DNA from 4 places in the Pantoea sp. X-Soil-ISGK-259 genome. Region 1 is predicted to be linked to each of the others. Evidence: predicted binding sites of a transcription regulator. Region 1 holds the regulator's gene; each other region holds the start of a gene.
What was found. Region 1 encodes CRP, which controls carbon source genes, mostly activating them, when cyclic AMP is high. Its sites were predicted from a motif close to ATGTGANNNNNNTCACAT; they were not measured.
Positions count from the first base shown of each region.

Region 1 (3,129 bases):
GATCACCGCTTCGGCATGGCTCTGTTCGACCAGCTTCTGCACCTCTTCCGGCCGATGCAGACTAACCGAGATGTGTTCCTGCAGATCCAGCGCCACCTGAAAGGCGCGCGTCAGCCGCTTATGGCTGTGATCGCGGCTTGCCGACAGCATGTGCATCTGCTGATAGCAGGTGTTAATCAGATCGACCACTTTCTGCTGACGCGCCAGCAGCGGCGGCAGTGCCTTTTCCGGGTCGGTCAGCTGCGTCAGCAGGGTGTATTTGGCGTCGCAGTAGTTAGCCAGCTCGCGGTAGATCAGGCTGAGGCTTTCGCGCATCGGCTGCTCTTTCCACAGCCAGAACCAGAACCAGTTAAACAGCCCATACCAGAGCGTGCCGCCGATGTAGAGCAGCGGGGTAACATAGATGGGCATGCGGCCAATGAGGCTCAGGGTAAAAATGGCGGCGATAAGCGTGCCGGGCAGCAGACGACCATGCAGCGGGCTGATCTCACCCGTCACGCCGAGCAGCAGGGGCATGGCGAACAGGATGAGCGGTAGCGGAATGGCATGCAGTGTGAGCCACTGAATCAGGAAGCTGCCGAGGGCAAACAGGCTGCCACCCACAATCAGGCGTTTGAAAAAGCGTTTATGCGGGGTATCCAGACCGGCAATATTGCAGCAGGCAGGCACTAACGAGAACAGCAGACCTTTTTGCAGGTCGCCAGCCAGCCAGCCCAGCGCGACGGGCAGACAAAGCACCAGCGTTTGCCGCAAGGCGTAGTTGACTTCAGGATGGTAAATAATTCGACGCCACATCGGCCCAACACAAACAATAACGGCGTGATGTTGCCATCACGCCGTGGGTGACAGGAATTAGCGGGTGCCGTAAACGACGATGGTTTTGCCGTGTGCGGAGATCAGGTTCTGATCTTCCAGCATCTTCAAAATACGGCCCACGGTTTCGCGTGAACAACCCACAATCTGGCCAATTTCCTGACGAGTGATTTTAATTTGCATGCCGTCGGGATGCGTCATGGCATCTGGCTGCTTCGCCAGGTTGAGCAGGGTCTGTGCAATGCGTCCGGTGACGTCGAGGAAAGCGAGGTTACCCACTTTTTCAGACGTGACCTGCAGGCGACGCGCCATCTGCGAGGAGAGTCGCATCAGGATGTCGGGATTAACCTGAATCAGCTGACGGAATTTCTTGTAAGAAATCTCCGCCACTTCGCACGCGCTTTTCGCACGTACCCAGGCGCTGCGCTCCTGGCCTTCTTCGAACAGGCCAAGCTCACCAATGAAATCGCCCTGATTCAGGTAGGAAAGAATCATCTCTTTGCCTTCTTCATCTTTAATCAGAACCGCGACGGAACCTTTCACGATGTAGTAAAGCGTTTCTGCTTTTTCACCTTGGTGAATCAGCGTACTTTTGGATGGATACTTGTGAATATGGCAATGGGACAGGAACCATTCGAGTGTAGGGTCTGTTTGCGGTTTGCCGAGAACCATTCGCTATTATCCTCTGTTGTAATCGTGCCCAAAATACAGGGGGCAGTTTTCCCTGTCAGGCGGTGAAAGCTTCAAGCGTTTCCCTTTCAGGAAATTATTCGGGCCGCATCAGGCGCAGTGCGCATCATTCTTCCCGGCTTCGCCATCGGGTGACGAAAAATATTTTCAGCACTGTTTGTAGCACAGCTTTTGCCGACTGTCTTGTGTTGTCTCGCTTCAGCTACAGGCGGATTTCTCTGGATTGCTGTTTACCAGGCGAAAGCGTACTCTGGCGACAAAACAGCGTATTCCGGAGCAAAAATCATGCAGGCAAGAGTGAAGTGGGTAGAAGGACTGACATTCCTCGGAGAATCCTCATCCGGCCATCAGATACTGATGGATGGAAATTCGGGCGATAAAGCGCCCAGCCCAATGGAGATGGTGCTGATGGCGGCCGGCGGATGCAGCGCGATTGACGTGGTATCAATTCTGCAAAAAGGCCGTAACGATGTGGCTGATTGTGAAGTAAAACTGACCTCAGAACGTCGTGAAGAGGCGCCGCGAATCTTTACGCACATCAACCTGCACTTTATCGTGAGTGGTAAAGCGCTCCAGGATAAAGCGGTCTCACGCGCGGTGGATCTTTCTGCTGAAAAATATTGTTCGGTGGCCATCATGCTGGGTAAAGGTGTGACGATTACGCATAGCTATGAAGTGATTGAGCTGTAACAGGCTGAAGGGCATTTTAAAGTCGCGGGCCAATTCGGAGTCGGTCTGGTGTCGGGCCGTTCCTGCATAGAGAGTCCGCTTTAAGACTGTGCCCGCGCTATTACGCACCTCATCCCTGAGGTGCGCCCATACCGGGCCAACGCTTTGCGTTGTTCAAAAACGCTCCCGGCGTTTTTGTCCCAGTCGCGGGACGCTTTCCTCTTCTGACCCGGTTCCCGGCGTGTTGAGCTTAGGTGTTGCTGTCAGATTCTTTGTCACCAGGTTTTTTCAGTGGCGACCTTTCTGAAAACGGATGTGGCTGCCGGACGTGAAGCGAAGGGAGCATATGCCTGTAGCAAAGCATAGCGGGCCAGGGATGGCCCGCGCTGAGCCTGCCAGGGATGGCGGTTTTGCGTCTTTGCGAAAGGTGTATGCTCCCTGAAGCCAGCTCAGCAGTAAGCCTTTCCCCGCAGAAATGCCAGTTTTACCTCTTTGCGAAAGGCCTCTGCTCTCTGCGTTTTTTTTGCTGACCTCTTACTCTATCCGCTTACCTTCCATCAGCCGCTTCACCAGCGGACCCATGATCAGCTCCATCGCCAGACCCATTTTGCCGCCGGGCACGACCAGCGTATTGATGTGCGAGATAAACGAACCCTGCAGCATCGCCAGCAGGTAGGGGAAGTCGATATCTTCCAGCGCCTGGAAATGAATCACCACAAAGCTCTCATCCAGTGACGGAATGGCGCGGGCAGCGAACGGGTTTGAGGTGTCGACGGTCGGGACGCGCTGAAAGTTGATGTGGGTGCGCGAGAACTGTGGCGTGATGAAATTGATGTAATCTTCCATCGAACGCACCACGGAATCCATCACTGCTTCGCGTGAATGACCGCGCTCGCCGGTGTCGCGCACCAGCTTCTGAATCCACTCCAGGTTAACAATGGGCACAACGCCCACCAG
Region 1 is NZ_AP035986.1:3,658,461-3,661,589, reverse strand. Features, by position in the region: gene AC6I77_RS17495 (YccS/YhfK family putative transporter) at 1-795, opposite strand, end outside; gene crp (cAMP-activated global transcriptional regulator CRP) at 853-1,485, opposite strand; gene AC6I77_RS17485 (OsmC family protein) at 1,789-2,193, shown strand; gene AC6I77_RS17480 (phosphoribulokinase) at 2,707-3,129, opposite strand, start outside.

Region 2 (3,129 bases), on a different replicon from region 1:
TCTCCATGGCCCGTGATGCTTTGCTACAGGCACTGGCTCCCATCGCTTATGGTTTTGGCCTTGCCTGTACTAAGGTCTGAATTTAACTGTTTATAGGGAGCCGGTTTTTTAGAGGCTGCTAACAGGATAGATGCAGGAAGCGTGTATATTCAGTGAGCGTTCCCAGGCATGTCCCCCGCGTTTTCATTAATCAGTCGTGAGTGGCGGGCCATTGCCCGCCTTTTTTATTATCTGAAGGAGAACAACATGTTGAGTCTGAAATCGTTTAAGCAATATTTCAGTCGGCAGCCGCTGACGGTGGAAGAGCTTGAGGTAGACAGCGCACTACTGGAGCGTCTGGTGAACTGTTTTGGCGGGCGTGAGAATATTCAGCAGGTTGACGCCTGTTTAACCCGGCTACGGGTAAAAGTAACGTCGCTGAAGGCAGTTGATACGGCGGGATTACAGAAAGCGGGGGCGATTGGCGTGGTGATCCTGGGGCATGAGGTACATGCAATCTTTGGTAAGCAGTCTGACCAGTTGCGTCAGTTGCTGGAAGAACGTTTCTTTAAGCCAGAGCGATAAACCGCTGTAAAAATATGATGCAAAAAAATGGATAACCGTCGCCGGTTATCCAAATAAGCCCCTGCATAAGAGCTTAACAATGATCACAATGAGGAGACTGCTCTGTTACCACCAGGCTTCGACCTGTACGCCGAAGTTCCAGGTGTTGTTACTGGTGTTGTCTTTGAAGCTGTGTCCGTCTTCTGAATCATTCAGGTAAGAAGCAAACAGACGCAGTTCCGGACGAGACATAAATTCGGGACCGGCTGCCAGGCCCAGCGCCAGCGTATATTTCTGTCCCGCCGCTTTATAGTCGCTGCCCACTTTATTCTCATCTTTCTGCCAGAAACTGCCGACTTCGCCGATACCACGGACATACTGTGTAAACTGATACTGTCCACGGCCCACCAGCGACAGCAGCGTACTTTTGCTTGTCTGCGCGGTGATATCATCGGCTGAGCCCCAGGTGAAGACCTGATTCAGGGAGAATTTATCGGTTATCGGCAGCAGGCCGGTATTGATCACGCGATAGCCGGTGGCATTGCTGGTATCGTTCCACATGTCATACCAGCCGCCGCCCTGCGAGATCATGTTTTGTGCCAGGCCTTTGTTGGCATACTGGAACACCAGTTTCTGATAGCCACCCCACATATCCTGACTGATCTCACTGGTGAGCATAACGCCGTTATCCGCGTCATACAGGCCACCATATTCTTTCTGTTTGTTCGTGGTGTTCGGCATGGCGTAGTCAACACCAAACTCGGTCCAGGCACCGCTCCAGGGTTTCCAGCCGGCATAGCGAAGGTCGAGGTAGTTAATGTTGACGTCGTTATCGCCATCCACGCGGTAATCCACATCATTGGCGTCGCCACGAATCCACGCAAACGAGATAGCGCCCGGACCCAGGGTGTAGTTTTCGATACCGGCACCTGAACCGGAAATATTCCAGTATTTGGTATCAATGATATGCAGATCGTGACGCTGGTAGTAGCGTTTGCCGCCCCAGATCACGGCATCTTTGTCTCCCGGCACCAGTCCTTTTATCTGCAGGTTCAGCTGACGTAAACCAAACTGCGCATCATCGCCGAAGGTGGTTTCGTTATCGTTTGAGCCGTCGGAGAACATGCTGACCATGGTGTCGACATAGAAACTCACGTCGTCCTTTTTGTAGACCTCGCTGCCCAGCTCAACCTCGCCATAGGTGTCGGCTTCGTTGCCAAGACGGCCGACCTTGTTTTTTTGATACTCTTCAATACCGCCATCCTGCGATACGCCCACGCCACCACGCAGATAGCCATGGAAATCAATGTTGTCGATAGCGGCATAGAGTGTCGGGGAGGTCAGGGCCGCAGCAAGCGCCACAGCAGCAGTACGTAACCTTGTTTCCATGTTATCCTCAATTTTTATTTGTAATACGTTCACATGACAGCGGCAGTAAACGTCTTTTGTCAGATGAGTGACAAATAAAATCGCGATAATGTGTGACGTACTGCAAATAAAGCGGCGCTATTTGTAACGATTAGTGAATTGGATCACCAAATTTTACTATGTGAAGGTATTACTTTTAATTTTTATTTCCGCAATGTGACTGCGGCAGCCTGGCTGTCACTGCGGCTGTGATACCATGCCGACTTCGGTCATCAGGGATGCGAATTATGAAATCAAAAAATGCCACCTTAGAGGATGTCGCCCGTCATGCTGGCGTGTCGTATCAGACGGTTTCACGGGTTTTGAATAAGTCGGCAAATGTCTCGGAATCAACGCGGCGCAAGGTGGAGCACTCAATTGAGACCCTGCGTTACGTGCCTAACAGACTGGCGCAGCAGCTGGTGGGTAAGCAGAGCACCACGCTTGGTCTGGTGACAACATCGCTCGCCCTGCATGCGCCTTCTCAGGTGGCCGCCGCCGTTAAACGTTATGCCAATGCTGCGGACTATCAGGTACTGATTGCGATGATAGATGAGAACGTCAACCAAAGCCTGCAGGACTGTATCAATGAACTGAAGTCTCAGCGGGTGGATAAAGTCATTATCAACGTCCCGCTGGAGAGTGCTGACGCAGAACAGGTCGTGGAGGAGAATCAGGACATACTCTGTCTGTTCCTGGATGTTGATCCCTACAGTTCGGTGTTTAACGTTTCGTTTAACCCGGCTGACGGCACTCGCGCCAGCGTCAAATATTTGTATGAGCAGGGGCATCGCGAATTCGCGCTGCTGGCCGGGCCTGAGCAGTCGGTCTCTGCCAATCTGCGGTTGAAGAGCTGGCTGGATACGCTGGAAAGTTATCGTCTGAAGCCGGTCAGTGTCAGCCACGGCAATTGGGATGCGCAGAGTGGTTATAACGGTGTATTGCAACTGTTGCGGGAAGCGCCGGAATTCAGCGCGCTGCTCGTGGGCAATGACCAGATGGCGCTGGGTGTGCTGAGCGCACTGCATCAGCGCGGCGTGGCGGTGCCGGGGCAAATTTCGGTGATTGGCTACGACGACACCTATGAAAGCGCCTTCTTCCATCCGGCGTTAACCACGGTATCGCTGGATCTGGATTTACAGGGTAAAGAAGCGGTGTCGCGTCTGTTGTTAGCCAGTG
Region 2 is NZ_AP035987.1:424,975-428,103, reverse strand. Features, by position in the region: gene AC6I77_RS21215 (PTS sugar transporter subunit IIB) at 247-564, shown strand; gene AC6I77_RS21210 (maltoporin) at 670-1,932, opposite strand; gene AC6I77_RS21205 (LacI family DNA-binding transcriptional regulator) at 2,199-3,129, shown strand, end outside.
Region 2: AC6I77_RS21210 (maltoporin) is a predicted target of CRP. The motif match lies at 2,023-2,040, and genes of this name have one in related genera.

Region 3 (3,129 bases), 1.8 Mb from region 1:
CGTGCGCTGGCGCTGATCTACGAGCCGCGTTTCTTCCAGCGCTATCGGGTTGAACAACCTATAGGGTATGTCGTTAACAGCCGCTATATGCGCTGTGCCGATGAAGACGGCGTAGTGTTTGCGCTGCAGTCGCCCGATTACAGCGCGCTGTCACTGTTGCGCTACTGCCGCAACTTCCTGCGTTCCCTTAACGAGACGCTGGCAGAGTGTGACCTGGTGGCACTGAAAACGCGTCTGCTGAGCCGGGAAGTGGCGCAGCCACTGGCGCAGTTACGCCGTGAAAATGGTCTGGCAGAACCGGATGCGGCGCAGATAGAGGCGCTGACCCTTACCGATCTGCAACAGCTGCACCGCACACTGATTCAGGATCGCCGCCGCTGGCGCGTGCTGTTTACCGGGGGAGAAAATGTATAGCGCCCGATATAAAGTTGCTGAATTTATTTGAAAATTACGGACAAATCTCTTCACTGTCTATTCCGGGCTAACTGAACCACACTCAGTTCACTTTTGTCCGGATAAGGAATTGACTGTGAAGAACTTCAAACGTATCGCACTGCCCCTGTTAGCCGCTGCTACCCTTTACGCCCCGTTATCTCAGGCTGAGGCGATGCACTACCAGCTGAATCCTGAGCATACGTCTGTCATTGTGGCCTGGAACCATTTTGGCTTCTCAAATCCTACCGCGGATATTCCGGATGCAACCGGTACGCTGGTGTTTGATAAAGATCATCCGGAAGCATCACGCGTTGACGTAACCCTGCCAGTCAGCAAAATCGACAGCCATGTTGCGGCGCTGACCAAAGAGTTCAAAGGCGCTGAGTATTTCGACACGGCCAAATACCCAACTGCGACCTTCCACAGCACCAAAGTGGTTGCAAAGGGCGACAACAAATTTGACGTTGAAGGTAACCTGACCCTGAAAGGGATCACTAAGCCTGTTACGCTGCACGCCACGCTGAACAAGCAGGGCGAGCATCCGATGGTGAAGAAGCAGGCGATTGGTTTTGATGCCACCGGCACCATCAAGCGTTCTGACTTCAGGCTGGACAAATATGTCCCGGCGGTAAGCGACGACGTCACCCTGACGCTGTCTACCGAAGCTTACGCGAAATAAGTGTGTGGGGCGCAGCAGCTCGCTGCGCCCCTGATTCATTTTTCTTCCTTTCCTGCCTCTCCTGAAATATTCCCTTTTTTACGTGCACTGAATAATCCAGCCCTCCCGATAAAAACTATTTTAATCGCCTGAACCGGGCCAGAACCGGGAAAAATGAGGTGAAAGTCACAAATTCGCAATGCCATTTTTATGCCCGATCATTCGTAATTCTGTTGGCCAAATCAAAAACCTGTTCGGCAACCTAAGCTGATGATTTGTATTGATTCGTCCGTGAAGTAATAAGTTGGAATAGAGTGACTCTGCTCACAAATAAAGGCCTTAAGCTACTGCTGTCAACACGCCTGACCGAAAAATACCGCGCGTAACTGTGATCTCCTCTGCAAATAGCAACGCCGTGAACCGGAAGAATGGCCCTCAGCAGAGTAAGTCAGCGGGGTGAGGGAAATGCGCATTGGAATGGTGATCAGTGGCGGGGATGTCACCGGAATAAATAACTTTGTCTTCCAGATAGGGCGTCTCGCGCAGGCTGAGATGGTGATATTTGACGGCGGCATTCCCGGCCTTCTGGCAAATAACCATCGTGATATCAGCCAGCGCGATCTGCTCGACTTTGCCATCGCCCCGATTCCGGTGATGCAGTCCGGAAGGACGGAAAAGAAACTGGTGCGCAGCGAATATGATTTAATTGCGCGCCAGCTGAAAAGCGCACGTATTGACGTATTAATCATGGCGGGTGGTGACGGATCGCTGCAGTTTCTCCACATCCTGTCGGAGTCTGGCGTTAATTGTTTCGGCGTCGGTATGACCATCGATAATGATGTCTTCGGCAGTGATTACACGCTGGGATTTTCTACCGCCTGCGAGCAGGTATTAAAAGAGGTCGCAAAGCTGCGTAATACCGGCCGCGCCTTACCGGGCCGGGTTTTTATGCTGGAGTTACTCGGCGGCTATTGCGGTGAATTAACGCTGCAATCGGCGATTAAATCCAATGCGGATATCGCCCTGATTCCGGAGTGCCAGATTCCTTTGCCACAACTGGCACAGCGCATCACCGGACGGCTGGCCGAACAGAACAGCGTGGTCATCCTCTGTTCAGAAGGCTACACCCGTGAATATTCGCCCGGTTTTCAGGGGGCGATCGACACCTTGATCAAACAGCTTGAGCCGCTTATTGGCGTACGCATCCGTAAAACTATTCTCGGTTACGGACTGCGCAATGGTGATCCCACCTGCGAAGAAATTTATCAGGGCACCATTATGGCCAGTGAAGTGGTGCGTTGTATTCAGTCAGGCATGCGGAATAAAGCGGTCATTATTAATGGCAGCAATAAACCGATCCCGATTGATTTAATAAGCATGCAAAAACGCCTGGTCGATATTGACGGGCACCATTACAAACTCGCTAAACAACTCAATATAGTGTGAGGAAAAACCATGCTGAAAATATTATGTGTCTGTGGTTGTGGATTAGGCTCCAGTTTTGCGATTGAGATGAGCGCAAAAGCAGTATTAAAAAAACTGGAAATTGAGGCCGATATCGATCACACCACCATTTCAGAAGCGAATGCATTTAAGTCAGATATGATCCTGACGCAAAAAGCCTTTGCCGATGTATTAAATGCCGACGCCAGTCCGGAGCAGATTAAACGGGTCATTATTCTTAACCGGCTCACCGATAAAGTGGAAATAGAGCAGAAGATCCTGGCCTTTTTAAAAGAACGTAACGAGAAGGTCGCTGCCCATGAATAGTGTGATCGACTTCCTGGTAAAAGATCTGCTGGGGCAGGCCTCAATTCTGATCGCGTTTATTGCGCTGAATGGTCTGCTGCTGCAGAAGAAATCAGCAGGCAAGGTGGTGGAAGGCACCTTTAAAACCCTTCTCGGCTTTTTAATTATGATGGCGGGTATCAATATTATTGTGGGGACGCTGACGTTCCTCAATACCATTTTTACCCACGGTTTTGGCATGCGCGGTTATATCACCGATGTAGCCGCTATCGCCGGACTGGCTAACC
Region 3 is NZ_AP035986.1:1,890,496-1,893,624, forward strand. Features, by position in the region: gene pqqF (pyrroloquinoline quinone biosynthesis protein PqqF) at 1-414, shown strand, start outside; gene AC6I77_RS08815 (YceI family protein) at 530-1,114, shown strand; gene AC6I77_RS08820 (6-phosphofructokinase) at 1,559-2,539, shown strand; gene AC6I77_RS08825 (PTS sugar transporter subunit IIB) at 2,549-2,863, shown strand; gene AC6I77_RS08830 (PTS sugar transporter subunit IIC) at 2,856-3,129, shown strand, end outside.
Region 3: AC6I77_RS08820 (6-phosphofructokinase) is a predicted target of CRP. The motif match lies at 1,268-1,285, and genes of this name have one in related genera.

Region 4 (3,129 bases), 3.6 Mb from region 1:
CGCCTGGCAGGGCATTGATCGCGGTATTCGTCACCGACACATTGCTCAGACCTGCATCCTGCACTTTCTTACGCAGAACACCTGCACCCATGGCGCTTGAGCCCATACCGGCATCACAGGCGACGATAATTTTGCGCACGTGATGCAGCTCGACGCTCATCGCATCGCTGGCGACGGGTGCACCCGCCACGCTCTGGCCTTTCGACTGCGCTTTCATCTCATGCATGCGCTGAGTCGCGGCTTCGATATCGTCATCTTCTTTAACCTTGCTGGTTTTCAGCAGGATAGCGGAAACTACGAAGGAGACGGCGAAAGCGGCAGCAATGGCAGCGATGTTCGCAAAGTAGGCACCCTTTGGTGTCATCGCCAGCACCGCCAGGATTGAACCCGGTGAAGCAGGCGAGACCAGGCCACCGTTCAGCACGGTCAGTGTGAAGACACCCGTCATGCCTCCCAGGATGACCGCCAGCAGCAGGCGAGGCGCCATCAGCACATACGGGAAGTAGATCTCATGGATGCCGCCAAGGAAGTGGATAATTGCCGCACCGCCTGCAGACTGTTTAGCACTACCACGACCAAAGAACATGTAGGCCATCAGCACGCCCATACCCGGACCCGGGTTGGCTTCGATCAGGAAGAAGATCGACTTGCCCGCCTCACTGGCTTGCTGGATACCCAGCGGTGAGAAGATCCCGTGGTTGATGGCGTTGTTCAGGAACAGGATTTTTGCCGGTTCCACGAAGATTGAGGTCAGCGGCAGCAGGTTGTTCTGCACCATCAGATTCACGCCTGCGGCGAGAATGTGTGACAGACCTTCTACCAGCGGACCAATCGCCAGGAACGCCAGCAGTGCCAGAATCATCCCGATAATACCGGCCGAGAAGTTGTTAACCAGCATCTCGAAGCCGCTTTTGATTTTGCCGTCAATCGCCCGGTCAAACGACTTAATTGCCCAGCCGCCCAGTGGACCGGCAATCATTGCACCGAGGAACATCGGCATATCCGCACCGACAATCACACCCATTGTCGTAATTGCACCGACCACACCGCCACGATCGCCGCCCACCAGACGCCCACCGGTAAAACCGATCAGCAGTGGCAGCAGGTAGGTGATCATTGGGCCAACCAGTTTGGCCAGCGTTTCGTTCGGGATCCAGCCAGTTGGAATAAACAGCGCGGTGATGATACCCCAGGCGATGAACGCCCCGATGTTTGGCATCACCATATTACTCAGAAAGCGACCAAAGCTCTGTACTTTGACCTTCACTGATGAGGACATAAACCCACCCCTTATTGAGACGCGCTGCAATAGGAGAGCGCGTTTGTTTTTGTTTAGCCACCCCGACTCGCAGCCGGTGGTATTACTGTATGCACGCGGACTCTATCACGCGAATTTGGCACTGCGTAGCACGCGGGAAAAGTGTGATCTACATCACTGATTAAGGGTGGTGGCAGGGGTGATTAGCGTGACATTGATCACATTTTTATAACGGTTACGTGTTGTTTTGCCTGGTTTTTACGCGTGATAGCTGATTATCTGTGAGTTTGATCACACTAAAAGGGCGGGGGTTTGTTATATAAATGTGACTCAGATCACAAACTATTTTTGGTCGAAAATGCGCCAGATCACACTTCATTCGACAGGCTATCGGATGAGATTAGAAAAGGCGTGGAGACGGGCAGGCGACCTACGCCTGCCCATAAAGCAGATTTAATGCAGGCCACCCTGAACGGCCGCTTGTGCCTGAGGAAGCGCCTGTGCATTCGCGGATAACGTGCTCATTATCGCGTTGTATTGTGAAGCCTGATCCTGCGTCGGGAACTGCACGCCGCCATCATTGAAGCTGACGCGGGTACCCTGAGTTTGCAGGAATTCGCCGGTCTGCACGGCAGCCTGGCTCAGCGCCTGAAGTTTAGGCAGCAGCGGAATCAGCTGATTGGCGGGTACCGTCACCACTTTGTTATAGGCGGTGTCGTAGACTTTTTTCAGATCATCCGTCTGCTTTAGGGCCGCTTTGCTGCTGTCCGCCTGCATTTTTGCGCTCTCAATCTGCTGGGTAACAATGACCAGTGCGCTCGTGGCCTGACGCAGGGAATCACGACGGCTGAGATAATCCTGCGGAACGCGAATGGCAGACAGTTCATCCACCACCGGACGCATCCCCTGTTCAACGGCTTTGTTCGCCTGCTGCGAAAAGCCGTACATGATGGCGTAATCGCTGGCGAAGTTGCCAAAGCTTTGCTTCTGGTTTTCGCTGAGACTAGGGAGATGCTCGCCACTGCGCATCACGGTATTCTGGAGGAAATCAATAAATGCTTTACGCTGCTCGCCTTCTTTGTCACCGCATGCGGTGAGTTGCAGCACGATGAGCGCGCCAGCGAGCATAATGCCGCCGCGTGCCATAAGGCGTGTAAGTCCTGAAGCCATTGGGTCAACTCCTGTCGGTAGTACTGTCTGATGTCCAGGTAGGAATGGCCTAAAGAATAGAACAAACCGCCGTCACGGCACAATGTGAAACCGCCTGTGAAGCAGAGGCTTTCTTAAACGCCGGTGATACAACGGGATCGCCCGCACGTCAGAGCGCGATACGTTTCCTGCCATCATGCGTTAACCTGAACGTCAGTTTAGCGGTATGGCGATCACGGCTGCAGCCTTAAAACACCACCGCCTGACCATCTTTGCGACTCTCGCTGGCTGCAATATAGAAACCCTGCGGATCGCGCACTATCGCCTGCGCGCCACCAAAGTTGTAATTGCTCAGGGGATCTTCCAGTACCACATTGTGCCCCATGCGGCGCAGCGTGCTCAGGGTATTGCGATCGAGTGTCGATTCAAACACCACCTCGCGTCCCTGTACCACCCGCCAGCGCGGCGCATCAATCGCAGCCTGCGGATTCTGGCGGTGCAGCATAATTCGCAGCGCCAGCTGGACATGACCCTGCGCCTGCATCGGGCCACCCATCACACCAAACGCCATCAGCGGCTGACCCTGCTCATCCAGCGCAAAGGCCGGGATGATGGTGTGAAAAGGGCGCTTACCGCCTGCCACCACGTTAGGATGGTCTGGATCGAGTGAAAAGCCCGCCCCACGGTTCTGCAGGCTGATGCCGGTGTCGGGCACCACCACG
Region 4 is NZ_AP035986.1:89,519-92,647, forward strand. Features, by position in the region: gene AC6I77_RS00435 (PTS mannitol transporter subunit IICBA) at 1-1,279, opposite strand, end outside; gene AC6I77_RS00440 (DUF3053 domain-containing protein) at 1,712-2,428, opposite strand; gene AC6I77_RS00445 (gamma-glutamyltransferase family protein) at 2,655-3,129, opposite strand, start outside.
Region 4: AC6I77_RS00435 (PTS mannitol transporter subunit IICBA) is a predicted target of CRP. The motif match lies at 1,421-1,438, and genes of this name have one in related genera.